3 regions of the Lacticaseibacillus rhamnosus genome follow, and region 3 is predicted to be linked to each of the others. Evidence: predicted binding sites of a transcription regulator. Region 3 holds the regulator's gene; each other region holds the start of a gene.
The links. The regulator LexA, encoded in region 3, represses DNA repair genes until DNA is damaged. The targets are predictions, from matches to a motif close to CNAACANNTGTTNG.
Positions count from the first base shown of each region.

Region 1 (10,332 bases), 730 kb from region 3:
AGTTCATGATCTTTATCAGCAAACGCATTTTGACAAGCCCATCGCTGATGCTGCCCGTCTACAAGTGATGATTGATGAAACCCAACTGGTCTTGAGTGTCTGGGACGATGAGCATCTCATTGGCTTTGCACGCTGTCTGACCGACTTTGAGTACTGTTGCTATCTGAGTGACATTTTAATTCTGCCCGCTTATGAAGGCCACCAAATTGGGCGGCAATTGATCGCGACGTTACAAGCTTACATCGGCCCAAGGGTTACTTTATCATTGCGCGCGGCTGACAGCGCAGTAGGTTTCTATGAACGCATTAATTTGCCACACGCTGACAACATGTTTCGTATCGGTCGGGAGGGATAAGCCTTGTTACATATTGAAAATAATCAGCCGATCTCGGCCTCGCAGTTTATTGCCGTTTTAGATGCATCCGGTATTCACCGGCCGACTGAAGATCGTGCGCGCATGCAGCGAATGCTTAACAACGCAAATGTGTTGCTCACCGCATGGGATGATCACCAGTTAATCGGCGTTTTACGTGGTGTGTCTGACAAGTCCTATTGCACGTTTGTTTCCGAGCTAGCTGTTATCAAAAGCCACCAGCATCAAGGTGTGGGCAAGGCACTATTGCAAACACTGCATACCATCCAGGGACCCAACATTTCAATCATGTTGCTATCGGCCCCAGCAGCCATGCAGTTTTATCCCAAAGTCGACTTTAAACCTGTTCCGACGGCTTTCAAAGTTCAACGGCAGTTTTAATCCGTCAGAAAAGAACGCTATCACGGTGGCAGTAGTTGTGGACTGCACCGTGATAGCGTTCTTTTTTCAATAATAGATGCTACTTATTTGATGACCCATTCAGATGCTTAAGCCGCCGCCAGAACCCATAAGCGACAACGATTAACAACAAACCGGTCACAATGAAAATCCATCCGATCGGCACACGATCTGCCAGTGGTCCGTAACCCAACATGGCTAACGGATAAATCCCGGTCGACAAAATCGCCCACAGCGAAAAGACGCGCCCAAGTTTATCCGCGGGCACATTTTCCTGCAGGTAGATAGTTTGCCCGGCCTGAATCAGCGGATAAAAGATCCCGGAAACCAACATAAATAGCAAGTAAGTCATAAATGGCTGCGGCAAGCCCATTTCGGCAAATGCAATTCCGCTGCCCGCAAAACCAAGCGCAATCAAACCAAGCTGATCCCGAAACTTTTTGTGCCGCGCAATGAACAAACCGCCTAACCCGGCACCAATTGTCCATGACCACTCGTTAAACGTCAGATGCCAGACCTCCGAACCGAATGTACGATTGACATATAATGTCGATAATTGGGAAGAAGGGGCAATTAAAATAAACGCCAGTCCGGTGAAGAACATAAATGCCAGCAATACCGGCGTGTGGCCCACGTAGCGCAAACCGGCAACAATGCCATTTTTCTGCTTGGTTGCTTGATCCGGATTGGTGACCGGTGTTGGCACGTGAACAATCCCTAAGCACAACACTGCCAGTACCGCTGTGAGCGCATCGATGACAAAGATCCAAAAAATCCCCAGATCGCTCAAAGTATACCCGGCCAGCAGCGGGGAAATCACGAGCATAGCGGCCATCAACATCTGATTATACCCATTCACCTGCGTCAATTGCTTTTCCGGTACCAACTGCGGCAATAACGCGTTAGCCGCCGGATTCTCCAGACCATTACCAAAACTGCGAATCACCGCGATGACGAGCAACAACCATAGCTCTTGCGTCACAAACGCAAACACATAAGCTACTGCGAGGGTCAAAACAGTCACACCGACTGCAGAAATCACAATCAGCCATTTACGATTGTAGCGATCCGCCAAGACGCCTGCTGAAAGCGAAATTAAAATAGCTGGCAGGGCGGTTGCTAACGAAACATAGGTCATCCACGCGCCGGAAGAGGTTTTTAGCGCAATATCCCAGAGCACCGCAAAAAAGACGGTGGACGTTCCAAAAACAAATAAATTTTGACTTAAGAGAAAGGCGGCAGTTTGCCCCTGCCACCCAATTTTGGCTTGTCTCACTTTTAACACCTGAAATCAGTTAAAATAGAAGCTGACTTTAGTTTAAAGCAATTGACTTAAAAAGCCCACGAATCACCACGAGGGGAGCATAACAAACATGCCGCAAAAGATTTTTATTGTTGAAGACGATGACGTGATTGCAAAGACAATTGGTAACTACCTTAATCGGTGGGCATTTACGGTTGAATTGGTCCAAAAATTCGATCAGGTGGACGCAGAAATCCGTGCCGCCGCACCGGATCTGGTGATTATGGATATTAGCCTACCGTATTTTAATGGCTTCCACTGGCTGAGCGAATTGCGCAAACATAGCAAGGTCCCGGTTATCTTCCTGACCAGTTCCGGGGATGATATGAATCTGGTGATGGCGATGAATCTCGGTGCGGACGACTTTTTAGCTAAGCCGATCGAGCTACCGGTTTTATTGGCGAAGATTCAGGGGATGTTGCGGCGAACCTACCAATACCAGCAAACCGATACCAATTTAAGTCACGGTGAGTTTACACTGGTCCCGACCGACAACCAACTACGCTCGCCGACTCAAGTGATCGACCTCACCCCGACAGAAACCAAGTTATTAAGCCTGTTATTTGGTGCCGATGGTGAAGTGGTTACTCGAGAAGCGATGATCGAGAAGTTATGGGAAGGCGATGAGTTCATTGACCGCAACGCCTTGGCAGTGAACATGAATCGGCTACGCAAAAAAGTCGCCCCGGTAGGACTCAACCAACTGATCGAAACCGTCAAAGGAAAAGGTTATCGTTTAGCAAACAAGGAGGGCGGCCATGATTAAAGCTTTTTTGCGCGCCCGCTGGATGGTTTGGCTGAGTTTGCTCATCTTACTGGTTGCCAGTCTGTTAGCAAACTGGCTGATTAACGCTTCGCTTGAAGTCGCGTTAAACAGCTGGTTTTTCGCACTGATTCCGTTACTTGTGATCGGCGGCTGCGATTTTTGGCGGTTTCGCCGCGAATGGTCGCAGCTCCAAGGCGATGTTACACTGCTTGCGGCTGATCAAATTTCCGATCCGCTTGGGCAGGTTTATTTTCAAAAAATCCAAATGCTGCAACAGACCTTACGTCAAAATCATGACACGTATCGTGATCAGGAACAAGAAACGGTCGATACCTTGCAACTGTGGACCCATCAAATTAAAACACCGCTGACTGCACTGGATCTCTTATTACAGGTTGAACCTGTCAATGCCAGCGATGCGCGGCTTGAAGTTGGTAAAATCAACCGTTATCTAACCGTGATGCTGAATTACCTCAAACTGACCACACTGAATACGGATTTGGTGTTAACCGAATTACCACTAAAACCGCTTGTTAACGAAACCGTGCGGGATTTAGCGAAACTGTTTATTGCCAAAGACTTAACCGTCACGGTAGAAACTTTGCCCACTGTGGTGAGTGATAGTCAGTGGCTGCGATTTATTTTCGAGCAATTACTAACCAATGCCATCAAATATACCCCGCATGGGAGCATCCGGATTTATGCCAAGGGCGATGCCGTGCTGGTGGCTGACACCGGTATCGGTATCCTGCCAGAAGATCTACCGCGGATTTTTGAACAAGGCTATTCTGGATACAACGGTCGCGCCAATCAAAAGGCAAGTGGCTTAGGCCTGTTTTTAAGCCGGCAAATTGCCCAAAAGCTAGGGTTAACCCTGACCGTTACATCAAAAGTCGGTGTCGGCAGCACCTTTGCCATTCACTTCCCGCAAACGCGCTGGCTGGCCGAGTAAGCCACCTTACCAGCTTGTAAGCAACGCACGTCGACTGTAAGTAGTTTTTCGGCAGTTTCCCTTTTAAGCTGATAAATGAAAGGGGCGGATCTTATGTCAACATTATTAAAGTTAAAAAATGTCGAAAAGACTTATACCAGTCGCGGTGCCCAACCGGTACAGGCACTCGTGAACATCAGTTTTTCCGTTGAATCAGGAGAATTTGTCGCGATTATGGGGGAATCCGGTTCAGGCAAAAGTACCTTACTGAACTTAATCGCCACGCTTGATGATCCTACCGGCGGCGAAATCAGCCTTAACGGACAGGACCTGCGCAAAGTCAAAGAAGGCGCACGGGCTAAATTTCGGCGGGAACATCTCGGGTTTATTTTTCAGGATTTTGACTTGCTTGACACCTTTAACGTTCAGGACAACATTTTCCTGCCATTAGTCTTAGCCAAGAAACCGCTTGAAATCATGAAAAATCGGCTCACCCAACTGGCGCCGCGTCTAGGTATCACCGATTTATTGAAAAAATACCCATATGAGCTTTCCGGTGGCCAACAGCAACGTGTGGCCGCTGCCCGGGCGATGATCACCGATCCGGAAATCCTACTGGCAGACGAACCCACCGGCGCACTTGATTCTAGAACTTCCAGTGAGCTGTTGGACTTGCTAACCGATGTCAATGCCGACAGTAAGCAGACAATCCTCATGGTGACGCACAGTGCGGTTGCGGCCAGTCATAGCCAGCGCGTTTTGTTTATTCGCGATGGTCAGATTTTCCATCAGCTGTATCGCGGTGAATTACAGCAACCCGAATTTTTGACCCGAATCAGCGAAACCATGACCGCAATGCTGACGAAGGAAGGCGAGGCGCAATGAAATTCTATTTCAAATTAGCCGCCACCAACCTTAAAGCCGATCGCCGTTTATTTGTGCCATTTGTTATCACCACTAGCTTTTTGATGGCCATCAATTTGATCATGCTAAACGCCTACACGAGCAGTGATGTATTGTTCCGCCAGTTCGGACAGGCAGCTGGCAAATCACTGTTTTCATTTGGCTCAATGACGACCGCAATCATTTCCGTCATCTTAATCATCTACGCCAACAACTTTTTGCGTAAACAGCGTATCCGCCAGTTGGGGCTCTACAACATCATCGGCTTTGGCAAACGTGAATTAAGCAAAATGATGGCCACGGAAAAGCTGCTGCTATTGTTGACAACCTTATTGTGCGGCGGAATTTTGGGAACCGTGCTGTCACGCCTTAGCTATCTCACTTTGGCCAAAATGCTGCATGTCAATCACAATCTCGATTTTGGCTTGAGTCAAACTGCCTTCAGCATTGCCGGGTTGATCACGATTGGCTTGTTCATTGTTTTAATGTTGGTTGACGAGTTCTGGCTATTGCGCAAACATCCCATCGAACTCGTACGCGAACAAAACGCTGGGGAACGGGAACCTAAAACCAAGTGGCTAACTTTGATTGTCAGCATTGCGAGTCTGGCTGCCGGTTATACGATTGCGGTCACCGTCAAGAATCCGCTTCAAGCGATGAGCTTGTTTTTCTTTGCGGTCGTCCTTGTCATTGTCGGGACTTACGGTCTCTTCACGTCCGGCTCGGTATTTGTCTTGAAATGGCTGCGTCACCGCAAGAACTACTATTACAAGCCTAAACATTTTATCAACGTCTCGAATCTGCTTTACCGGATGCAGCAAAACGGCGCAGGGTTGGCTTCGATTGCTATTTTAGTCACCATGACGCTGATTACACTTGCAACCACCGCAACGTTATTCTTTGGCATTCATGAGATTGTCAACTCGCAAACCCCGGTTGATTTAGCATACTCAATCAACCCCAAGCGGCCGGATGCAGCGAACCAACTACGGACACTGGCTAAAACACATCACGTCAAAATCCACTCGATGCGAACCTTTAACGGACCCTCAAGTACGCTTGCTTTATTAGAAAAAAACAAGTTAGATTCTCAAGCTAACTTTAACGGCCCGTTTAGCTTCAATAATGCCCGTTCGGTTCAGCTGATGACCGTCGAAAATTATAACCGCTATACTGGCAAGCATGTGACACTTAACAATCATGAAGTTTTAATCTATGCCTCCAATCATTACGAACCCGCCACGTTGCGTATTGGCAAACAGACTTACCACGTCGCCAAACAAGTCACCAGTTTTCCAAATGCGCCTAAAACGTTTATTCCTAACTTGTTTGTTGCGCTCCCATCTGATGTCCAACTATTAACCGCTTTACACGCGCTTTATCCAAAAAGGTCAATGGCACTGCTCAAAGCCGACGTGACCACTAATCAAGACGTAACATTAAGCGGCAGTCACGCCAATCAGGTCAAGCTTTATCATGCAGTCGTCAAAAGAGGGATTGCATTACCGGAATCGGTTCAATCGCGAGCCGCTAATTACGATGATACTGCCAGCATGATGAGCAGTTTCCTATTCCTTGGGGTTGTCTTTGGGGTGACCTTCATCCTGGCAACCTTGCTGATTCTTTACTACAAGCAGTTGGCAGAAGGCTACGCGGATGCACGCCGCTATACCATCTTACAACGCGTCGGCCTGAGCCTTCGGGAAGTTCGCGCTACCATTAATAGTCAGCTACTCACACTGTTTTACCTGCCTTTGATCGTCGCTGCCATCCACGTGGGCTTTGCATTGCCCTTTGTCCAACGTATTATGATGCTATTCGGCCTGCCGGATTGGCAATTCTTCTTAACCGTTTCGTTAATCACGCTTGCAATTTTTGCGGTCATCTACGTGCTGATGTACCGTTTGACCGGCAACGTTTATTATCGAATTGTTTCCCGCCGTCAGCCATCCAGTCGTGGGTGAGGGCGGTCTGACGCATAGTATAAAAAAGCTGCCTGATCGCAAGCCATCAAAGGCGATCAGGCAGCTTTTTTCTATGTCAACCAGCATCAAAAAATGTCGCCACTGTTATCTCACTGAATACTGTGACGTTAATTAGCGCCGCAACATGACTTAACCAGACAACTAACCGCCGACATTATGGTTGCTGGGGATGTTGATCCAAGGCTTTGGCGGCAGTTTCCGAAACTTCGCGTAAGGCCGCTTTTCCACTTTTATCGCTGAGATTGATGTACAGATCCGTCGCGCTGGTCGTCGTTTGTCCGAGTTGATCGGCAACTTGCTGCACATCCTTGGTGACGGTATAAATATTGGTTCCCAAGGTATGGCGTGCTTTATGGGGTGTTGATGGGCGGCCATAAGCGGTTGTATAGCGTTTGAAGAATGCTTCAATCGTATTTTGGCGAATGCGGTTTACCATTTGGCCGATTTGCGTCACAAATAGCGGAGAAGTAGGCTTCTGCTGACCAATCATCGCGGTTCGGGACTTCAAGTAAGCCGTTAAATAAGGATCAATCCAGTCAGCAAAGTTAACGCGATCCTGAAAATTACCTTTACGCACCACCTGCACAGTATGACGATCCATATTGAGATCTTCCAAATTCATATTGACCAATTCACTAACCCGCACGCCGGAGCCAAACAGCAGCGCAATGATCGCCAAATTTCGTTCCTTCGTCGCCTCAAAATAAGCACGCGGTTTCGATGGCAGCTGCTGAGCATATTGCTGATCCAGCCACTGTAAAAAGCGCGCATCTTCGCCATCCACAAACAACATTTCCTGCAGTTTATGATTACGGTAAGTCGTCGTCTCTGCATGGGTCTTAAGTTTCACCTTATTCCAAACATTGCGGTAAAAATAAGGCTCACCGTCCGCATTTGGTTCGCTTTCTTCGGTTAAGAACCGATAAAGGGCCTTGATCCCGACCAGTCGTAACGCCACACTGCGCCGCGTCATACGTTTATTCGGATGGGTTTTTGACGGCCGCTCAAGTAAATACGCCACAAACGCCTGCGCATCACGCAAGGAAAGCCGCTCTAAAGTTTCCAAAGGCACATTCTGTGGCGAAATGGCGTCCGTGACCCGACTGGAGATAAGCCAATGCAGAAATTCCTGGTAAAAGTGCAGGTACTGGTAAAGGGTAGAATCCGCGATGGGAATTGCTTTTTGGCTGTGATAGTAATCCTGAATATAGTCCGGCAGGGAAGGTAGCATGGCTTGTATTAATTTAGGATAGTTCTGTGTCGACAAATAAAGTCACCTCGAACATATGTTTTCTTTTGGATAATTTCAGTATACGCGAAAAAACCAGTGCGTGGCGAGGGATAATGACGAAAATATCGGTAATTCGCAACGATATGCGCCGAAAAAAGCACCAGTGTAGAACTGAATAAAGTTTTAGTATTATCCAAAGGTAAATGGGCTTCTAATCATCAAGCCAGCTAAATCACCAAATTTGTTGATCTGTCATTTGACACTAAACTTAGTTGCATTTCAAATTTGAATTTACTGCACGATCAGGACCATCTGTGCTGATGTCCTGATTCCACGGCGCCGCTTTAGCAACAGTTTAACCAATTAACCAACGATTCATTGGCTGCAATCAAATCAATTTTCGTATTTTGATCCAGAATTCAGCTGACAGCAACACTTGCGACTTGAATGCTGTTTATGACTCAAAATGATACTTTCTACAAATCTGCTTTGATTAATGCTGAATTTACATATATTTAGCAACGACTGGTCATTTTCAAACCAGAAAAAACAAATAAAGCGCACCGCTCACATCCGTACAATTGATTTGCTTCTCTCAAAAGTTTTTGAGCTGTCTGTCAGGTGAGGGGACTTGCATCAATCGTTTTGCCATTTGAACACCAAATAAGTCACGTCAAAGTCAACGACTCAAAATCTCCATTCTAGTTTACATAATATATATTATACGAAGTAGTTATGAGGCTGCGTTTTTTGCACCTCGTTTTAAATTTGAACTATCCTTTTTGTTCATCCAAGTTTTTGAGCACAAAAAAATCGCAACCACAAACGGCTGCGATTTATAAAACCAATTATTAAGTTCAAAATTAACCTTCAAACGCACCTTGCATTGGCGGTACGACCTGCTTCTTACGTGAAACCACGCCAGGCAGTGCCAACCGGTCATTTGCATCAAACTTTTCGTTGAATGCTGCGGCCACTTTGTCACGATCTGCGCCAACAGCAAAGCCCGTTGAATTGCTGTTCAGAATATCGGTTGCAATTAACAGGAAGTCATCATAGCCCTTCGCCTGTGCTTCTTTGGTCATAGCGGCCACCAATTCATCCTGACGCGCATAAATATCATCAAGATCAACTGTATTCACTTGTCCAATACGGATAGACTTACCGCCCATCGTAAAGCTCTTCGCATCGCCTTCAATGATATCCATATCCGACTTGGCAGCTAGATTGGTGCCCGCCTTCAACATAGCCAAGCCATATGATTGCAGGTCAATGCCAGCGATTTTAGCCATTTCCGGCAAGATCTTTTTGTCCTTGTCGGTTGCAGTCGGTGACTTCAGAAGCAGGGTATCCGAAATCAAGCCAGAAGCCATTAAGCCTGCCAGTGTTGGTGAAATTTCATAGCCGTGTTCCTGGAACAACTCGAAAATCACCGTGTTGGTACTGCCCACTGGTTCTGCCCGGTAATATAGTGGTGACGCCGTATGGAAGTTGGCAATGCGGTGGTGATCAACCACTGAATCGATTTGCACGTCTTCGATATCAGCAACGCTTTGCTGGAATTCGTTATGATCAACCAACATTACGTGCCCGGTTTCATTTGCGGCTGTCTTAATGACCCGCGGCGCAGCAACCTTAAAATGATCCAATACAAACTTGGTTTCATCGTTTGGTTCACCGAGTGCTACTGCTTCAACATCGGTATTACCTGCTTGCTTCTGAAATTCAGCCCAACTCATGGCGCTTGTAATCGCGTCTGTATCAGGGTTTTGATGTCCAAAAATCAAAGTCGTCATGTTATCTGATCGCTCCTCAGCTGAATAGTTTACCGTTCAATTTTACCACTGTTTTCGCTGACCCGCGATAGATAATCTTTCTCGGATAAATGTGCGTCAAACGTCTTAAAGAAGTTGGCAATCCGCGGAATATCGGCTTTTTCCTTGCGATACACAAACGAGGTCTCAAAGCGAATCGCTGGTTCAAAGGCAACGGCATGCGCCTTGATTTGATCAGCATGAGCGGCAACAAAACTGGTTGGTAACGCGGTGTTAACACCGGTATGGTTGACAAACTGAGTTAACTGATATGGCGTGGTAAAATGCGCCACAACATGCGGAAAATCAACCATCTGATTCTTATACGCCTCATGCAACAACTGACCCAGGAAATAGTCGTCTGGATAAGTTACCCACGGCTCAGCCAGCGTATCTTTAAAATGCAGGCGTTTGCGATTAGCCAAGGAATTATCATGATGCAGGAACAATAACTGTTCATCAAGAATCTTCTTGCTTGCATACGGCTTCCAGTTCTTAATCGTCTCATCAGGCAGATTCATGATGGCCAAATCAATCTGATTGTTCTCCAACGCTTCCCAGATCTCATGACGTGTCATCATTCGTAGCGTGATTTCGACTTCAGGATTAAGGTCGTAATAATGCGCG
Region 1 covers NZ_LR134331.1:1,440,968-1,451,299, reverse strand. The annotation lists gene EL173_RS07455 (GNAT family N-acetyltransferase) at 1-355, shown strand, start outside; gene EL173_RS07450 (GNAT family N-acetyltransferase) at 359-754, shown strand; gene EL173_RS07445 (MFS transporter) at 834-2,048, opposite strand; gene EL173_RS07440 (response regulator transcription factor) at 2,146-2,841, shown strand; gene EL173_RS07435 (sensor histidine kinase) at 2,834-3,793, shown strand; gene EL173_RS07430 (ABC transporter ATP-binding protein) at 3,887-4,657, shown strand; gene EL173_RS07425 (FtsX-like permease family protein) at 4,654-6,639, shown strand; gene xerS (tyrosine recombinase XerS) at 6,815-7,927, opposite strand; gene EL173_RS07415 (manganese-dependent inorganic pyrophosphatase) at 8,755-9,687, opposite strand; gene EL173_RS07410 (LysR family transcriptional regulator) at 9,717-10,332, opposite strand, start outside.
Region 1: xerS (tyrosine recombinase XerS) is a predicted target of LexA. The motif match lies at 7,940-7,953, and genes of this name have one in related genera.

Region 2 (10,332 bases), 640 kb from region 3:
TTATATTTGTAATGAATGTATCGACCTCTGCAAAGAGATCATTGACGAAGAATTTAAAGAAGAAGCCTATCAGAATCTACTCGAAGTCCCTAAGCCAATCGAAATCATGAAATCACTCAATGATTACGTGATTGGGCAGGATGCTGCGAAAAAAGCACTTTCGGTTGCCGTTTATAATCACTACAAGCGCGTCAACCAGATGCAGACTGCGACAAAAGACGATACTGAACTCCAAAAGAGTAACATTGCACTGATCGGCCCAACCGGTTCAGGGAAAACATTCTTGGCGCAGACATTAGCCAAGATCCTGAATGTGCCATTTGCCATTGCGGACGCGACAACGTTAACAGAAGCTGGTTATGTGGGCGAAGACGTCGAGAACATTTTGCTTAAATTGCTGCAAAATGCTGATTACGATGTTGAGCGCGCTGAAAAGGGTATCGTTTACATTGACGAAATCGACAAGATCGCCAAGAAAGCCGAGAACGTTTCGATTACCCGTGATGTTTCCGGTGAAGGCGTTCAGCAAGCTTTGTTGAAGATCTTGGAAGGTACGATTGCCAATGTTCCGCCACAGGGTGGACGTAAGCATCCGCAGCAGGAGTTTATCCAAATCGATACCACTAATATTCTCTTCATTGTCGGCGGTGCCTTTGACGGTATTGAAAATATTGTCAAAAACCGGATTGGCGAAAAGACGATTGGCTTTGGTACCGACTCCACCAATCAAGTGGATCCGGATAAGTCACTGATGCAGCAGATTATTCCGGAAGACCTCATGCAATTTGGGATTATTCCTGAGTTCATCGGCCGAATTCCGATTTTGGCAGCATTGGAGAAGCTCAACGAAAGCGACTTGGTTCGGATTTTAACCGAACCGAAGAATGCATTGGTTAAGCAGTATCAGAAGTTGTTAAGTTTGGATGATACGGATCTTGAATTCACACCTAACGCACTGAAGGCCATTGCCCATCAAGCGATTGTACGTGACACTGGGGCGCGTGGCTTGCGCTCTATCATGGAAGCCATCATGCAAGACACCATGTTTGACTTACCTAGTCGCAGCGATGTCGACAAGGTAGTCGTCACGAAGTCTGCTGTTGAAGGCAAGGCTAAACCACAATTAGTGCTTACCAAGGGCCGTGAAGCCTCCTAAAGCAAGCAGGGTTTCAAAGAGCACCAGGTTGGATAACCTGGTGCTCTTTGTTTGGGCTCAACCATGAATAAAGATTTGTAAATTCCCGCTAGCGGCCCAGTCAGCTTTTAAAATATGCTAAACTATTGAAGGCAGTGGTGCTTGAGTGCCACTAAAAGAGATGAATAAAAAAGGAGGCCGTTTAAGATGGACGTCCATGATGTCAAACTGACAATCAGTGCGGTTGCGGCTGCGCAATATCCAGAAGATGGCCGTCCGGAGATCGCCTTTCTCGGACGCAGTAATGTTGGCAAATCTTCACTGATCAATAAGTTAATTAAGCGTAAGGCGATGGCTAGAACATCCAGCGTTCCGGGGAAAACCCAGACGCTTAATTTTTACGATCTTGATAGTCGCCTGTTTTTTGTCGACGTTCCCGGTTATGGGTATGCCAAGGTCAGCAAATCAGCCCGGGCAAAGTTTGCAGCGATGATCGAGACCTATCTTACAACGCGGCAACCATTACGTGGGGTTGTCTTGCTGGTGGATAGTCGTCATGAGCCAACCGCCGACGATATCAGTATGTATCAATATTTAAAGTATTATCAGCTCAGGACTTTAGTGGTCGCCACGAAAATCGACAAAACGCCTAAAAGTAAACGGCTGCACGTTGTTAAGCAAATTAATCAACGGTTGGATTTAAACCAGACTGACACGGTTATTCCGTTTTCCGCAGTCACCGGTGAAGGCTATGATGCGATTTGGTCTTGGTTGAGTCAGACTTCGGGAGTGGGGGAAAATGAATAATGAACTTTAATGAATATCAGCAGAAGGCTAACCGCACATTGGCCGGCAACGAACATGTGTTAACCAACTTATCGCTAGGCTTGGCAAGTGAAAGCGGCGAAGCAATTGACTTGATTAAAAAGTACACCTTTCAGGGTCAGGATTTAGATAAGGTTAAATTACAGCACGAATTAGGGGATGTGCTGTGGTATCTTTCTCAAATTGCATTGTGGGCTGACATTGACTTTGATGATGTTGCCGCTGGTAATATTAAGGCATTGGCAAAACGCTATCCGCAATCCAAAAAGTGAACTTAGCGTCATTCAGAACATATTTAAACGCAGCTAATGATTTAGCGTCTAAAAAAGCGACCTCCGAAAAATTTTCGGCAGTCGCTTTTCTGTTTGCTTGAGTATGAAAATCAGCATAAATGGTTACTTTACTTTTTCGGCTTTTTAGCGCTATCTTTATCAGACTTTTTCGTCATCTTTTCGTGATGTTTTGGATCTGGCCCGGTAGCTTGTTCTTTATCGCTGGGAATGCTTGCGAATTTATCGAACATGTCGTTTAGGTTGGTTTGAGTGTTGATCTTAAGTGCCATGCACGGCCACCCCTTTCCTTGGAGAAAGTATAGCATCAACCAGCATTAGCGTCTAGACTGACAACCGGTTTTTCTAATGCCGATATTTGGCCAAAGGTTGATCTTGAAAACGATTTAAGGACTAGGTCGTGTTTTTCGATGATTTTACGAGTTAAAAAAAGAGTCACCAAAATATGAATATTTGTTGCATAAAAATTGAATTACGTGTATAGTACATTCTTGTAATCAAGGAGGGTATTATGACGCATTTGAAACGTTGGTTAATCGCTTTGGTCGCAGTTTTTGCCGCAATTGTGACCTTAAATATGCAAACTGTCCAGGCAGATGACAGCCTGGCAAAGATTCAACAAAAAGGCACGATTGTGATGGGCACTAGCCCTGATTATGCACCATACGAGTTTTTGGTGAATAAAAATGGCAAGAATCAGGTTGTCGGCATGGATGTCGAAGTTGCCCGCAAAATTGCCAAGGATCTTGGGGTCAAGTTAGTCATCAAGCAGATGAATTTCAGCTCGTTGCTAGTGGCGCTGCAATCCGGCAAGGTTGATATGGTGCTGGCTGCCATGTCACCGACTAATGCTCGCCGCAAGTCAATTGATTTCTCCAAGACGTATTATAAATCGGGTCAGGATATTCTGATTAATAAGACGGATGCTAAGATTTACAAAGACCACAAGAGTTTTGCCAATAAGAAAGTCGGCGTTCAAAACGGTAGTCTGCAGGAGACCTTAGCAAAAACCCAAATGAAGTCCAGTACGACTTTAGGACTGACAAAAGTAACCGATTTGATTCTGGCGCTAAAAACCCACAAAGTCGCCGGGGTTGTCGCGGAAGGTGCGGTTGCTCAAGCCTATACGTCTAACGATGATAAATTGGTTGAAATTCCCGGTCATTTTAATCTGTCAAGTGACACGATGGGGACTGCTATCGGGTTTGCCAAAGGATCTGATTCTTTAGTCGCAGCGGCCAATAAGAGTTTAGCAGATATTAAACAAAAGAATTTGATCCCGCAATATCTGAAAACCGCTGGCAGTTACATGAAGACGAATACCGAAGATACCAGTATGCTGCACTATTGGACTTATTTCCTTAAAGGGGTTGAGTATACCTTACTCATCAGTGCGATTGGGGCGTTCTTCGGGGTCTTACTTGGTACGATCTTTGCTTTATTGCGGTTGAGTAAGCATCGATTGCCACATCTCATTGGGGTTGCCTACATCGAGTTCGTCCGTGGTACGCCGTTGATGATTCAGGTCATGTTTGTCTACTTCGGTATTGGCATTTTCATTGACATTCCAGCGCTAGTAGCAGGGTTGATCGCGGTATCGCTTAATTCAGCTGCATACGTTGCCGAGATTATCCGTAGTGGGATTGATAGCATCCCGATTGGCCAGACTGAAGCGGCCCGTTCGCTGGGCTTATCCGAGCGCCAAACGATGACCAGCGTTGTGTTACCGCAAGCCATCAAGAACATTTGGCCAGCGCTAGGAAACGAGTTTATCTCACTGATTAAGGAAAGTTCTATTGTTTCGATCATTGGGGTTACGGACTTGATCTATCAATTAACGGTGGTTCAAACCGCAACTTATAAAGGTGTTCAGCCGATTTTGGTCGCAATGGTCTTATACTTTGTTTTGACATTCGGGCTATCCAAGCTCCTGAGTCACTTTGAAAGGAAGATGAATCATGCAGCATAAACCTTTGATCCAAATCAACCACTTGACCAAGAAGTTTGGCGATAATGTGGTCTTGAATGATATTAGCGAAACGATTGACCAAGGCGATGTGATTGTCGTGATCGGTGCGTCAGGTGGCGGGAAAAGTACCTTCCTGCGCAGTTTAAATCTGTTGAACCGTCCAACTGCAGGCGAAATCCTTTTTGAAGGAACAAACCTGGTTGATCTTAGCGAAAAGCAGTTGGATAATGTCCGGGAGAAAATGGGGATGGTGTTCCAGAGCTTCAATCTTTTTCCGAATATGACGGTTCTAGAAAACATCAAACTGGCGCCGTTAAAAGTCAAAACGGTGACGGATGAAGAAGCAACCAAAACAGCCAAGGAACTGTTGGAACAAGTTGGCTTGGCGGAAAAAGCCGATGCCTATCCTGCTAGCCTCTCCGGTGGTCAACAACAGCGGGTGGCGATTGCCCGCGCGCTGGCGATGCACCCTGATGTGATGCTTTTTGACGAACCAACGAGTGCATTGGATCCGGAAATGGTTGGTGAAGTTTTGAAGGTCATGCAGGATCTTGCCAAAACCGGAATGACGATGGTCGTGGTGACGCACGAAATGGGATTTGCCCGCAGTGTGGCCGACCAAGTCTGGTTTATGGATGGCGGGAAGATTCTTGAAAAAGGCACGCCTGAACAGCTTTTCGAACATCCTCAAGAAGAGCGGACACAAGACTTTCTTTCTAAGATCCTCGCACAATAATTTTCATCAAAGTACTTTGTCTGGCGCATACTGGGCAAGGTACTTTTTTTGTGAAAACGAGCTGGTGGGGTATCATGAGGTTTGAACCAGAAGTACAAGCTTGGTATGACAAGCATGCTGGCAGGTGTATAGGCTATCTGCTTGCAATCGCATTTTAGAATCTTTATAATGTTAGGCGAACATTTGTTTTATAAGGAGCTTACAATGGCATCTGCACACATTGAACATAAGTTATCGTTACTGCCGGATCTTCCCGGTAGCTACCAAATGAAAGACATCAACGGGAAGATTATTTATGTCGGCAAAGCCAAAAATCTCAAGAATCGGGTTCGATCCTACTTTAAGAGTTCGCATGACGGAAAAGTAGCGGCAATGGTGGCACAAGTGGCGGATTTTGACTACATTGTGACCTCTACGAATAAAGAGGCGTTCTTGCTTGAGATTACGTTAATTCAAAAGTACCAACCTTATTACAATATCAAGCTGAAAAAGGGCACCGGTTACCCTTATATCAAGATCACTAATGAACGCGACCCCAAGATTGAAATTACCGGGACGATTCGCAAAGACGGCGGCTATTATTTTGGCCCTTATCCCAATGTTTACGCTGCCCAGGAAACCATGCACTTTATTCAGAAAGTGTATCCACTACGCCGCTGTAACGGCTATCAGGGTCGCCCGTGTCTTTATTACCATATGGGGCAGTGTCTCGGCGCTTGTTTTCGCACCGTCCCGGAGAAGGAATATACCGATCAGATTGCGCGGATTAAACGCTTTTTGAACGGTAATGTCAGCAAAGCCAAGGCCAGTTTGACTGCCAAAATGGAGCGCGCGGCAAAGAATCTGCAATTTGAACGGGCAGCCGAGATTCGGGATCAACTTTATTACATTGAGCAAACGGTTGAGAAGCAAAAGATTATTTCGACGGATAATACCACGCGCGACTTGTTTAATTTTTATATGGATAAAGGCTGGATCAGCATTCAGGTCTTCTTTATTCGCCAGGCGCGATTGATGAAGCGTGAGTCGCGCTTGTTTCCGGTGGTCAATACGGCTAAAGAAGAGTTTGAATCTTTTATCTTACAATTCTACAGCCGGAAAAATAACGTTAAACCGCGTGAAGTATTGGTGCCTGCAGGGCTAGATAATAAGGTGCTGGCTGATATCCTTGAAGTACCGGTACGCACACCCCAACGAGGCGAAAAACGCGAGCTGATGGCGCTAGCAGCCAAGAACAGCAAGATTAAACTGGAAGATAAGTTTCGGTTAATGGAATTAGATAATCGGACAACGGTAGGGGCGATGAAAGAGCTGATGGCAGCCTTAAAGTTACCGATGGGCCATGTGGTAGAAGCATTTGACCATAGTCATATCCAAGGTGCCGATCCGGTGTCTGCCATGGTTCAATTTGTCGATGGCCAACCTGCCAAAAACAATTATCGCAAATACAAGTTGGATGCGGACAAAACCCATAATGGTGCTGACGAAGCTGCCAATACGCGCGAAGTCATTCGCCGACGATATACGCGGCTGCTAAAGGAACATGCGGCATTGCCGGACTTGATTCTGATGGACGGTGGTGAGATTGAAATGAACGCGGCTAAAGATGTCCTGGAAAATGAATTGAATCTCGATATTCCGGTTGCCGGAATGGTCAAGAACAATAAGCATAAGACGGCTGCCTTGCTATTCGGTCACGCCGACGAGATGATCAATTTGGATCCGAAGTCGCAGGGCTTCTACCTGTTGGAACGTATTCAGGATGAAGTGCACCGGTTTGCCATCACGTTCCATCGCCAGCTTCACGCCAAAAACTCGTTGGCATCGCGCCTTGAGGGAATTAAGGGCGTCGGACCCAAGACACGCTTAAAGTTGCTGCGTAAATTCAAGACCATCACAAAGATCAAAGAAGCACCATTGGAAGATATTCAGGAGCTAGGCATTTCAAAACGCGTCGCCCAGGCACTGAAGCTTTCGTTAACGGCAGATCCCACGCCGGCACGTCGGGTATAAATGATGCGGATAACGTGGTAATTTTTTAGAGCCGTTTTCAAGACAATGGAAAAAGCAGGTTCCAAAAGACAAACGTTGCCTTTTGATGCCTGCTTTTTTGCAAGATGATTGAAAGCCACAAACCGAATTTAAAAAGCGTCATTCAAACGGACAAAAAAACTCGCAGCGCATTTCAAAGCTGCGAGTTTTTAATTTAAGCCATGACCGCTATTAAGTGACGCTTACAAGCTTATCTTGACTTAGCGATTCTCTTTAGCAACTGGACGCCAGAAGCCAAGAATCAGTGCGGCGATGATGGTTCCGATAATCAATGACATGATAAAGCCAAATTTCTGATCGGTTAGTAAGAGTGCAACGACACCGCCATGAGGAGCCGGAACGTTAACGTGCCAGAGCTGAGTTAAACCACCGGCAATCGCAGAACCTATTACGGAGCTACCGATGATGTGCAATGGATCGGTTGCTGCAAACGGAATCGCACCTTCTGTAATGAACGTTAAACCAAGCGCATAGTTAGATAAGCCGGCATTGCGTTCCTGTAGGGTGAATTTCTTCGGGAAGAAAGTGGAAGCAACCGCGATAGCCAATGGTGGAATCATACCGCCGATCATAACGGCAGCCATCCAGCGACCATCTTTAAAGCCAGATGCTTGATAAACGCCAATTGCAAACGTATAGGCCGCTTTGTTGAAAGGACCACCCATATCGATACTCATCATTGCGGCTAGGATGACCCCAATGATGATGGCATTACCAGTACCTAAACCTTCAAGGAAGTTAATGAGTGCACCGTTAATCGCTGCAAAAATCGGGTTGATGATGAAGAACATTAACAGCCCCATAATCGCAAGACCGATGACTGGATAAAGGAGAATGGTCCGCATACCGTCTAATGAGCGCGGCATCTTGGCCAATGCTTTCTTAAGACCCACGATCATCCAGCCGGCAGCAAACCCGGCAACCAGACCGCCAAGGAAGCCGGCCGGGTTTTGCGCTTTCACAACCGATGCCGAAGCAACGGTTGCCATATAACCACCGACAAACCCAGGCATCAAAGCAGGGCGGTCACCGATAGATTCGGCAATATAAGCAGCTAATACCGGGACCAAGAAACTAAAAGCAAAAGAACCCAGATTATTCGTGAACGTGAACCACATAGAGGTCTTACCCAGCCATTGTTCCAGGATGAATGAGATCGCCATGATAATCCCGCCGCCAACAACGAATGGTAACATGTTGGAGACACCATTCATGAGGTCTTTATAAATGCGATTCCAAACGGTGCCGCCGGAAGTCTCCTCACTTTCACTGGCTTCGGTGTTGGCTTCACCAGCAGCGTGAAAGACTTGGCCTTGACCTTTAAGGGTTTCTTCGATCAGTTCTTGCGGTTTCTTAATGCCGTCAATGACAGGGCGGTTCAATAATTTCTTGCCATTAAACCGGTCCATCGCAACTTTTTTGTCTGCGGCAACGATGACACCGGCCGCACGGTTGATGTCAGCATCGGTTAGCTTGTGCTTGATGCCTTCAGAGCCGTTGGTTTCGACCTTAATATCAACGCCCATTTTCTCGGCAGTTTCTTTCAAGGCTGCTTCGGCCATGTACGTATGGGCAATCCCGGTTGGGCAAGCAGTAACGGCAACGATAAATGGCCGTTCTTTGCGCTTTTCGTCTTTAAATTCAGCTTGCTTAGCGGCTTTGTCCTTGGCTTCTTGGGCTTTTTCCGCTTCTTCTTCAGCTTTATCCTTGGCTGCTTTTTCCGCTTGTGCTTTTCCAAAAAGATCAATGACTTCATCAGGGGTTTTAGCCTGCTTTAAGTCAGCGACCAGTTTTGGATTGATCAAAAGTGAAGACAAGGCAGCTAGAGCAGCTAAGTGTTCGTTGTTGGCGCCTTCGGGAGCAGCAATCATGAAGAACAAGTGCACGGGCTGGCCGTCTAATGCATTAAAGTCAACGCCTTTAGTGCTTTTGGCAAATAGAACCGTAGCCCGGGTAACCGCGCTGTCTTTGGCATGTGGCATCGCAATACCTTCACCAATGCCGGTAGTTGATTCTGATTCACGCTTTAAAATGTCATTGCGATATTCGTCAGCGTCAGTCACAATGCCTTCCGCGTGGTATTTGGCAACCATTTCATCGATCACAGCCTCTTTAGTGGTGCCTTTGAGATCCATGATCATGACATTTTTTAATAGTAAGTCACGAATGTCCATTTTGTCCTCCTAAACTTCATTAATCGTAATCGTCTGCTTAACGGCAGCAATTTTGTCGGCAGTGGCAAGATCCTCAGAAAAAGCGGTTGCAGAACCGCATGCGATTCCAACCTTAAAGCTTTCCAGAACATCATGTGTTTGCGCAAAAGTTCCGGTGAAACCCGCTAACATACTGTCGCCTGCACCGACTGAGTTCACAGCAGGTTGCTTTGGTACGTTACCGAACCAGGCATGATCTTGCTCAATCATGAGGGCACCACCGCCTGCCATCGAGATCAAAACATGTTGTGCGCCTAAATCAAGTATGCGGCGACCGGCTTTGATAATTGCCTCATGACTGGTATATGGTGCGTCATTGAACAGAGCAGCTAATTCATGGTGATTTGGTTTCACAACTAGGGGATGATCGGAAAGGGTATCCAGTAGTGCCTGGCCGGTGGTGTCAATCACGAAGTCTGCGTCATGCGCATGAATTAAGGGGATGAGGTCCCGATAAAATGTGCTTGGTAATCCTTTAGGCAAACTTCCGGACATAATAACGACATCGCCTGATTTTAGGTTGGTCAGCTTAGCTTTAAAGTCGGCAATTTCGGTCTCGCTAATAGCAGGGCCGCTGGCGTTGAGTTCGGTTTCCGATTCTGCTTTGAGCTTGACGTTTATCCGGGTATCACCTTTGATTTTTGTAAAATCGCAAGGCATGGCAAGCTCGTCTAACTTATCTTGAATAAACGTCCCGGTGAATCCGCCAAGAAATCCCCAGGCAGTTGTGGGCAAGCCGAGTGTTTGTAATATACGACTCACATTGATGCCTTTTCCACCTGGCAATTTAACGTCGTGGGCCAAACGATTGACAGCGCCAAGGTTAAGCCGAGGCAACTCAATGACATAATCAATCGAAGGGTTGAGCGTAACTGAGTAGATCAAGAATGAACCTCCTTAATATTTTGATACCTTTGATAGCTCGCTGGAAGCCCTTGTAGTGAACTGGTCAGGATGGTTGCATCGCCAATATCGGCGAATTTGACGAAACTGACCTGTTCGAACTTACTGGGATCTGCGAGAATGATCGGTTGACGCGCTTGGTGAATGGCCAAGCGCTTGATCACGGCTTCTTCCGGATCTGGTGTGGTGTTCCCAAATTCAGGGTGAAT
Region 2 covers NZ_LR134331.1:1,355,648-1,365,979, forward strand. The annotation lists gene clpX (ATP-dependent Clp protease ATP-binding subunit ClpX) at 1-1,156, shown strand, start outside; gene yihA (ribosome biogenesis GTP-binding protein YihA/YsxC) at 1,343-1,942, shown strand; gene EL173_RS07055 (nucleoside triphosphate pyrophosphohydrolase family protein) at 1,942-2,232, shown strand; gene EL173_RS07060 (SPJ_0845 family protein) at 2,361-2,522, opposite strand; gene EL173_RS07065 (ABC transporter substrate-binding protein/permease) at 2,762-4,219, shown strand; gene EL173_RS07070 (amino acid ABC transporter ATP-binding protein) at 4,209-4,955, shown strand; gene uvrC (excinuclease ABC subunit UvrC) at 5,160-6,968, shown strand; gene EL173_RS07080 (PTS fructose transporter subunit IIABC) at 7,208-9,181, opposite strand; gene pfkB (1-phosphofructokinase) at 9,191-10,105, opposite strand; gene EL173_RS07090 (DeoR/GlpR family DNA-binding transcription regulator) at 10,102-10,332, opposite strand, start outside.
Region 2: uvrC (excinuclease ABC subunit UvrC) is a predicted target of LexA. The motif match lies at 5,132-5,145, and genes of this name have one in related genera.

Region 3 (10,332 bases):
TTCCTAAGATTGCGCCCGATTTGATTAATACCGGTTTAATGCCACAGCTGGAAACCATCGAAGCTGGATCGGCCGCTTTGCTTGATCAAATCAAAGCTGGCAAGTTGGACTTCGCCGTGCTGGGTGCCAGTGGTCCATTAGTCGAGTCTGACTTACATGTCGTACAAATCAATGCGGCACCGTTTGTGATCATCACCCGCAAAGACGATCCTTTGGCAGCCAACAAAAGCGTTCGTTTCGCCACGCTTGCTAAACGCCAATTCATTACTTTAAGTGAGGGCTTTGTCCATACCCGCGCGTTTGCCTGGTTTGAACAACGGCACACATTCTCGCCGAATATCGTTTATCGAACCGGCGATGTGCCCCTACTCAAGCGATTGGTTCGCCAAAATGTCGGGATCGGGTTCTTAACCAGAATCGCAATTAACCCCGATGACCGTCTGGCTACTTTAGCCATTGATGATGCCCATCAGCCGGCCTTCACAATCTCGATCGTACATCGCAAAGATCGCGTTTTAACGCCAGCGATGAAACGGTTCGAATCGATTTTAAAATCATATAAGTGAGGCAATGCTGCCCAGAAAAAAATCGATTCCAGCAAATACGTTAGAATCGATTTTTATATGGAATTTTTTCCTATAGTTGACGCCAAACAAGCCAATTTTGCGGGCGTTGAAAGTATCTGCCACTTTAAAAGTAATCCTTGCGCCACAACCACCATGCGGCAAGACCGCATAAAACCGCGGTGCCGCCAATCAGCCACCAAAATGCCCAGTACGCATTCTCAAATGGCAGCCGTACATTCATACCGTAAATTCCGCCAACGATGGTGGGAATGGTCAAAATAATTGTCAGGCTCGTCAAGACCTTCATGATGAGGTTCAGGTTATTTGATACAATCGCACTCACAGCAGTCGAATACTGCTCCAATAATTTGTTCGTAATGCGGACCATGGTTTGAGCCTCAACCACCTCGACTTCCACGTCATGTAGCCGACGAAGGTAACCAGCCGCCGTGAAAAAGCGCTCGCCTGCACGTAATGACTTGAGTAGGTTTCCCGAGTGCTCTAACGCCGCATCAAAAAAGACCAGACTCTTTTGCATCGCCATCAATTGATAAAGCTGAGTATTTTTAGCTGCTTTGCCCAGACTGCCTTCAATCTGTTTGGTTTCGTCATTTAATTGATCCATGTCAATCACGAATTGGTGCAACACTAACCACAAAACTTCCAAGGCAAATTCTTCCGGTTTGGAGGATAATGGCTGCGCGGCCAAGTCGTCAAAAGCCCGCAATGGATGCTGCATAATCGTGATAACGCGATCGGCCAGTAAGATCATCGTGAGCGGTACGGTGTTAAATTGGCGGAATCCTAATTCATTGGTTATTTCGATTGGATACCGTAAAACAATTAGGCCCGGCATCTTATCAGCCGGATCCAGCCCTTCTACCCGTGCATTTTCATGTTTATCCAAAGCCGCATCGACATAGGTTTGCGGAAGTCCGTAAGTGGTTGCCAAGGTTTGCAGTTCTTGGGGTAAAGGAGATTGGACCCTAATCCAGTTAGCCTGATCATCCGTTGCCACCTGCACATTGCGGTCTTTTTGAATTTGATAACACGTAATCATGATGACACCTCTTTTAATTAGTATACCGTATCGCGACTAGAACATTCACGACTTGCCAAGACTGGTATCATAAGAAATGAGGTGATCGATATGAAAGTAACACTCGAACGGATTTATCAAAAACCCCAAGCCCAAGGTTTTCGCGTTCTTGTTGACAGAATCTGGCCACGTGGCATCAGCAAGGTCAACGCGGCATTGGATTTATGGGCCAAAACCATTGCGCCCTCTCCGGAATTGCGTAAATGGTTCGGTCATGATCCGGAAAAATATCCTGAATTCAAAGAACGCTATTTGGCAGAGCTAGCAAAAAATCCGGATTTGCCAAATTTCATTAAAACTTTAAAGGAACACGAACAGGATCCGGTTATCATGTTATACGGAGCTAAAGATGAAACCCATAATCAAGCGGTTGTCTTAAGCGAATTCCTAAAAAATAAGTGAGGTTGTCATGTCTACGAAAGCCGAATTTCGCTCCCGTCAGCTCAAGCGCCTACAAACAGCGGCCAAAGAAACCCAGATGGCTGGGGAAAATCTATTGGCAGCATTAGTGAAAACTCCGCTGTGGCAGCAAGCTGACAGCATCGGGGTCACGGTTAGCGGACCTTTTGAAGTTCCCACTGCCCCTATCATTGCAGCTGCTCATGCTGCCAACAAAGCTGTGTTCCTGCCGCGCGTTATGCCTAAACGTCAAATGGTTTTCCTGCCAGACCCCGGTTTTGATCAGTTGGTAACCAGTCGTTTCGGTATTCCCGAGCCGCCTTATCATGCCGATCAAGTCGAGCCGGCCCCTGATCTTTTGATTGTTCCCGGGATCGGTTTTTCGCTGGCAGACAATTTCCGTATTGGCTTTGGCGGCGGCTATTATGATCGTTTTTTAGCCGATTACCCAGGCCATACGGTGACGCTGGTGCCACCGGTTATGGCGTTTAACCAACCAGACTGGCCAGTTGAATCTTTTGATATGCCGATTGAAACTTTGATACTTGCTAATGGCAACATCATTGTGCAAAAGTCATATTAGACATGATCCTGTCATTAGTATTTTAGTGGGCCGCCGCTATCGACTGCGATCACGTACAAAGGTTTATGTGATCGTAGTATACCGGCAGCTCATTTGTGATACTTCTGGTTCATCCTTATCTATCCCAGTTTTGAACAAAATTCATTTTATCTCAGGAGGCAATCCATGCGACGTGAACGTATTCGCCGGAATCGCAGAACGCTTTACCTCACACTAGCCGGAATCGGCGCGATTATTCTGTTTATCGGTGTCTTCATCTGGCTAGTGCTTCGGGGAGCTAAGGTTCAAGGACCTGTCGCTTCCTCTTCAAGCAGTAGCGCATCATCCACCTCGGCAGTCACCCAGTCTTTTAAAAGCGGGACTTATACCGCTACTGGCGATGTCACGGACGAAAACGGTGTTCATCACGATCTTACTGTTTATGTGAAATTAACGACTGCCAAGACTTATACCCGCCTGCTCATTATTGACGCGCATAGTCAGCCACAAGTCATTAATGATACCGGTAGTATTAAACAGAAAAAAGGTAAGTTGACGCTTGTATCCGATCACGCCAATGTCTACACTTACACGACGACCACGACATACAAGCACAAGCAGGCATCAACTGTTGATGAATATTCAGCCAAGGACGCATCTGGCACCGTGCTGAGCTACACAACTGCCTTGAAGAAAGAGCTCAACAATACCATCTCGTTGAAGGGTAAAACGCCTCATAATTATCACTATTTAACGACTAGTTTGCCCCTACAACGTTCTAAGAAAAAGCTTGTCAGTCTAGCGAATTTTAAAACCTCGCAGACTGCTTCAAGCGTTTCTTCAAGTTCAGTCATCAGCTCGGTACCGTCATCAACAAACTCCCAAACTAGTCATTCTGTTTCCTCAACTGTTTCCACTGAACCATCATCTTCTGCCGCGCCTAGTGTCGAAAGTCAGCATAGCCAAAGCGGCGCGTCAGGTAGCAATCCGGCTCAAACTGGCGGTCAGGGTACGCAGACTGGCGACGATTCCGAAAAGCCTGGTAGCGATCAAAGTAACCAGCCGCCAGCCGGTTCGTCTAGCAGTCAGTCACCATCTCCGACTGATCCCGGATCAAATTCTGCTACTGATACCAGTCCCCATTAATCAATCGGTCCTCCGATGCCTATACGGCGATGTTTGCGATCTCAATCGCCAAACATCGCTTTTTTGTTCGCGCTAAGTCTCACTGGGTGATGCCTTACGTTTGGCTATTAAGCTCGACTGCCGCTGTGCCCTGACAACTTTGAACAAACTAGTGAGTGCTTGAGAATGCCAAACGAGCTTGTCCTTTTGACGCCATTCGTTCCCTGCGCTACACTTGCAGTCGTGACGTACTTTTGGGCTACACCAGCTTCTATTGCAAGGTCTCACCATCGGATTTGTTATGTACTGGAGGTCTACGATGATTAACCTATCTGCCAGCGAACTTTCACCGCATGAACAATACAAGCTTTTGTCCGGCAGCATCATCCCACGGCCAATCGCTTGGATTACCACCCAGAATACAGCAGGTCTCATTAATCTAGCACCATTTTCGTTTACAACCGGGATTTCCAATCAGTTGCCGTTGTTATCGGTTGCGATTTTGCGCGAACGCCAAGCGCCAAAAGATACTGCGGCCAACCTCCTTGCTCGCCATGAAGCGGTTGTGCACATGGTTAGCACTGATCTTACCAAGGCGATGAATCAAACCGCAGCAAGACTGGCTCCTGATCAAAGTGAATTAACGCTGATTGATTTACCATTGATTCCGAGCACGGAGATTCAGGTGCCGGGTTTACAAGCTGCTCGCATTCGCTTTGAAACCAGTCTTTACCAATATGTCCCCATTCGTAATGCGGCGGGAATCATCATGACGGATCTCTTTATTCTAGAAATCCGTCAATTTCATTTTGCAGAAGCCGTGCTTGATTTACCGACACTGCATGTGAATCCAACTGCCTTGGCCCCCATTGCCCGGCTTGCCGGTCCTAACTACGCCGAATTGGGACGAACGTTTACATTGCGGCGACCAAAATAATTTATAAGGAAGTGGCGGTATTTGACAGCATTTATCTCAAGCGTTTTTGGCGTTTTCGAAATTCTTATTCTCATCATCATCGGCTACTTTCTAACGGCGCGCGGCTGGTTTAACAGCCACTCTAGCAAGGTCATCGCCAAGGTGGTGACCCAAGTCGCATTGCCTGCTTACATGATCGTCACCATCTCGTCGAAGTTCACTGCGGGTATGCTTTTGCGCTTGCTACCGGATTTGTTCTTCCCGGTGTTATCCATGATGATCCTTTTCGCCTTGTCATTTCTGGTTTGTTACTTGTTGAAAGTACCGAAGTCACGAAAAGGCACCTTTAAATCCATGTTCTTCAACTCCAACACGGTTTTTATTGGTTTACCGGTGAATTTGGCACTGTTTGGTCCTCGCAGCCTTCCTTACGTCCTCGTTTATTACATGGCCAATACCACTATTTTCTGGACAATCGGGGTTTATCTTATCCAAGGTGATGGGCCCAAACCGGCACGCTTTGATTTAAAAAAGGCGCTCGGCAAGGTTTTCTCACCTCCGTTATTAGGCTTCATGTTCGGGATTGTGCTCGTCTTATTGAACATCAAGCTCCCGGAGTTTCTAATGGCGGATCTGACATATGTTGGTGACTTAACGGTACCTGGATCCATGTTTTTTATCGGTATTGCGTTGCATACGGCTGGCTGGCGGCAGTTGCGGCTCAGCAAGGAAGCCTGGGGTATCTTTAGTGGCCGCTTTCTTTTTGCGCCGCTACTCATGACCGCATTGGTTGCTTTTGCTCCGGTTCCGACCTTGATGAAACAAATCTTTATTCTCCAGTCCTGCATGCCGGTCATGACCAATGCACCGGTTGTGGCCAAACTCTATGACGCCGATGCTGATTATGCTGCCATCATGGTCACAGAAACCACCTTGCTATCAATGATCGTGATTCCTATCGTTATGACCTGCATCCAATTTATTCACTAGGAGCTCGGAAATGAAAAAGCTGATATTTCTTACCATCTTAATCTTGCTAAGCGGCTGCTCTTCCACAACCCCGGCAAGCAAGTCTACATCCAAACAGCCAGCGGCCAGCACCGTCACCAGCCACGTCAAGCCCACTAAAAAGACCGTTCCCAAAGCCACTTTAAGTACACTTGTCGGCCACGCGTTCGTCCAAGTCGATAATCGCAAAAAGGCCATCCGGGTCACGTCCTCAACCAGCGGCTACTATCTTGAAACCTTAGCCAACCAAGGCGGCGTTTTTGAAAGTACCGATCAGGGAATTTTTGCCGCTCAGCTTACATTAAAAAGTCGAGTTTTCACCTTCACGGGTAAAGCGCAACCACAAGCGGCCAGTTCTACTTTGCAATTCCAACTCACCAAAAAAGGTCAACTCAAGCAACTTCCAAATGGACCTGTTTACAAAAAGGTACCGCAAGACGACCTTGATCGCCTCGCCCAACCTTGATATTTGCAACGTTGACATCAGGGTACATAATCAAAAAGACATTTACCACCACTTCGATAAAGTAGCTGGTAAATGTCTTTTTGATGTGAGGGCGATTCGTCCTACTGAATTATGAGCTGATTACACAAGCGCCGGCCGATATAAACTAACGACAATTCCGAGAATCGTGACACTTGGGAAGTACATATCATCCATATCATCATTTTCCGGATGCAGACGAACGCCATGCTTTTCTTTGTAAAAGCGTTTAACCGTTGCCTCATCCTCTTCGGTCATCGCAACGACAATCTGGCCATTTTCGGCATCATTTTGTTTCTTGACAATAATCTGATCGCCGTCTAAAATGCCGATCTTAATCATCGAACTGCCTTGGACCCGAAGCATAAACAATTCATCGGCGGAATACGGAAGATCGTCAGGGACAGGAAAATAATCATCAATATTTTCAATCGCCGTAATGGGAACCCCTGCAGCAACCGTTCCGACAATAGGGATTCCTTGTGCCTGAACCCCAATAAAATCAAGCCCTGCTGTCGTGACTTCAATAGTCCGCGGTTTAGACGGATCTTTGGCAATCAAGCCAGCCGCCAGCAACTTCTCCAAGTAAGCCGCGACCGTACTGGAAGAGCTGAGTCCGACCGATTTACCGATTTCGCGAACCGTGGGCGGGTACCCATGATCCTCGATCGCTTCATAGATTGTTTGTAAAATCTGTTTCCAACGTTTCTGACTTGCTTGTGTTGGCATCCGCTCACCGCCTCGTTCTCTTTTGTTACACTCAGCATACCAATACGAACGGACGTTTGCAATTGTTTTTGCTGTTTCATTTGAAAAAACTGTCGTTAGGCGCAACAAAATATCTTTTTGCCTCAATATTAAGGCCATTAACGCTTTTTATTTGCGTATGGACCGCGCCGCTCCCCAATGCAAGGACAAAGCATGCTTGGGTGGGCAATTCGATGGTTTTATCCTGCTTTCTATAACGCGCTCCCCGGCGCAGAAGTCTGCGTGTAAGGACCTTAAGCGCAATGGCCCGGTCTTGGCCATCACGCTTAAGGCCACTTACACTCCGACTTCTAACCGCGCCGGCTCGCGCTCACAAAAAATCCACAGTCGTCATGGCTGTGGATTGTTTCATCAATTAGTTATGCAATAATGGCATCTTATGCATCTGACGCCGATCACATCTGCTCTTGATGACTGCATAGAAGAAGCTTAAGAAAATATCTAGAGCCATCAACAAGATGCCGGCCGTCGCATAGTTACTAAACAATAGCAAAGTTGCGACCAGGGTCAGAGTTATTAATGTCCATTTAGCGCCCCGAAGTATGCTCATATGGGGTCACTCCTCTCCGTATCGGATGAACCGACATTGACTCACCGTTTTGGTTGTGACTTTATCATACCTGATTTTTTTGATTTGTAAAGCTTTTGTATATGTAAAATTTACATTAAGCGCCTTTGTTTAGGCTTTTATAATATTTGTAACGATTTCAGCGTGTTTTTGTAAATTTTATGTAACGACTGCAATTACACGTTCTTGACATTTCACGGAACCCATCCTCGAAAAATGCTACTCAGTCGAGTATCATTGTTATACAAGGTGTACTTGATTTTTGTGCTTAAAATCAGCGCTAAAGTGACGACTTCAGCTGTCGGTTACTGACAAGGTTAACTTGCCAGCCCTACGTTTGTTTTGTAAGGGCTTTTGTGACTGTCTGACCGCTTTGGCGTGCTGTGACCGGAATATAACCTTTACCGTTATTAGAGGAGGATCGCCTTTGAAACGTACCGACTCGTGGCTCTATCGCCGCTTTGTTAATAGTAAGTTCATGATTCTGCTAGTTGATTTGCTTTTGGCCCTGCTAGTCATTTTTGTCTTTACCAAAATTGCTTGGGTCTTTCAACCAGTCGTTGATTTTCTAGGGATTATTGCGCCGCCATTTATTTTTGCCGGCATTCTCTTCTATCTCACCGTTCCGATTATCAACCGCCTTGAAAAAGCCGGGTTGCATCGGGGCTTGGCAATCGGATTGCTGTTCATTGTATTGATTAGCCTGCTGGTCTGGGGCTTATTACGGTTTATTCCTGCTGTCAGCAATCAAATCACCAGTATCGTTGATTCCGCTCCGCAAATATTTACCGAAATCGGCAAATGGTTAGATGATTTAAATGACAAACAGAACATCCTGTCGCAACATGATCTCAACGAAATTGCCAATGAAGTCCAGACTTTCTTCACGGGTAAACAAGGTGCCTTTGTGACTGGCACCATTTCACAGCTGCAGAATCTGATTGGCATTGTCGGCAATGTGGTCGTCACAATTTCCACTGCGCCCATCATCCTCTTCTTTATGCTAAAAGATGGCGATAAGTTCACGCCGATGATCTTGCAGATTGTACCAACGAAACTGCGCCGCTCGGTTAAGCAAATGCTCCATGAAATGAATGAAAAAGTCGGTTCATACGTGCAAGGCCAGATCACGGTCGCATTATGCGTTGCGGTGATGTTCATGATCGGCTATTCGGTTATCGGATTGCGTTACGGTTTGATTTTCGGCTTGTTGGCTTGCCCGTTGAATCTGATCCCTTATTTCGGCTCGGCCCTTGCGATGATCCCACCGCTAATCATGGGCGCGTTAACTTCTCCACGCATGATTCTCGCCGTGATTGTCGTCTTCTTTATTGAATGGTTGATCGAAACGCAATTGATTTCGCCGCTGGTTATGGGCAGCAAACTTGAACTTCATCCCATTACCATTGTGGTTGTCCTGCTCACAGCCGGCAATCTCTTTGGCTTGGTCGGGGTCATTCTCGGCATCCCTGGCTTTGCCGTTTTGAAAATTGTCGTCACGCGATTCTTTAGCTGGTATCAGCAGGTTTCTGGTTTGTACGAATCAGATCACCCCACAGATGAAGTTGACCAAAAAGGAGTACCTCATGAATAGTTTTAATGTGTTATTGATCGGACTGGACATCGTTTTAATTGGCCTAGCTGGCTACTATCTTTTTTGGCAAAGTAAGATCCAATTTACTTCCCGATATGCAGTATCTCAGCTTATCTGGGCCGTGCTGCTTGGCTTTTGGTTTATGACAACCCGAGTCAACAACATGCCGTATATTATTTTCATCTCGATCTTTTTGGTGCTATCCATTATGGCAGGGACTGGCGGACTGGCCCCTACTCGCCTGATCGCCAACGGTTTACTGGCGCGCGTGATTCCATACACGCACATGTCCAGTATCACCTTGACACCGGTAAGCCTTCCAAATGGCCAGGAATGGGTTGTTGCCGTATTTGCCCTTAGCAAACGCCGGATGGTCCGCCTGACATTTCAGGCCAGTCTTCAAAACCTGTTAACCGAACTGTCAAAAGTACTGCCAAAAACGGTTCCTGTAACCGTCCAGCGTATGAACTAGCACGCATACGTAAAAGCAAAAAAGCTCCCCGAATAAATTTTTCGGAGAGCTTTTTTGCTAGTCGTCATTAACACTATTCATCGATCTTTCGAATAGCTAAGAGTGCAACCAGTACCACGGCCAGGCCAGCACCCGTCACCAGCATCTGCCACGGCGCGGTGACATCCAGGAAGTAATAATCAATCAGCGCCAGCATTAACCCGGCGAACAAAAGATCAATCCAGAAACGTCGCCACCGAGTCCTGGCTGCAGCATCTAACAATAAGACGATACCAATCAAGGCGGATAATACAATGCCAAAACTAATTGTCGCAATTGTCCCGATCGTATCAGCCGGCCGCATCGTGTACCACGCGAAAAATGCAAACCCCGCCGCTGCCAGTACTAAGACAATGACCAAGCCTATCAATTCACGTTTTGAGCCAAATTTTTTCACGAGCAGCCTCCTTAAAGCTATCGTCTTCACGTCATGTTCATCGTTAATTTTTTATGATTCGTCAATCGGCATCGAATTTTTCAAGCTGGGTTGCGCACACTTGGCTTGTTTCGCCAATATCCTGCACATTTTACCAAATAACCTGTGCATTTCCAACTCACTTCATAAAAAGGTTACAATAACGACAGATTAAACGAAAGGACGATTCAAATGTCACAAAATATTGCGATCGGTTTTACTAAAGGCTTAGCGATCACTGCCGAAAACAGCTTCCAAAGCTTTGCCCTCCCTGTCCCGACTCCCCAACCAAATGAAGTCGTTGTACAAGTTGACGG
Region 3 covers NZ_LR134331.1:713,708-724,039, reverse strand. The annotation lists gene EL173_RS03600 (LysR substrate-binding domain-containing protein) at 1-566, shown strand, start outside; gene EL173_RS03595 (magnesium transporter CorA family protein) at 691-1,626, opposite strand; gene EL173_RS03590 (DUF488 domain-containing protein) at 1,717-2,067, shown strand; gene EL173_RS03585 (5-formyltetrahydrofolate cyclo-ligase) at 2,075-2,647, shown strand; gene EL173_RS03580 (hypothetical protein) at 2,813-3,772, shown strand; gene EL173_RS03575 (flavin reductase family protein) at 4,071-4,688, shown strand; gene EL173_RS03570 (AEC family transporter) at 4,710-5,657, shown strand; gene EL173_RS03565 (hypothetical protein) at 5,668-6,141, shown strand; gene lexA (transcriptional repressor LexA) at 6,262-6,888, opposite strand; gene EL173_RS03550 (hypothetical protein) at 7,283-7,477, opposite strand; gene EL173_RS03545 (AI-2E family transporter) at 7,923-9,089, shown strand; gene EL173_RS03540 (hypothetical protein) at 9,082-9,561, shown strand; gene EL173_RS03535 (hypothetical protein) at 9,635-9,997, opposite strand; gene EL173_RS03530 (zinc-binding alcohol dehydrogenase family protein) at 10,208-10,332, shown strand, end outside.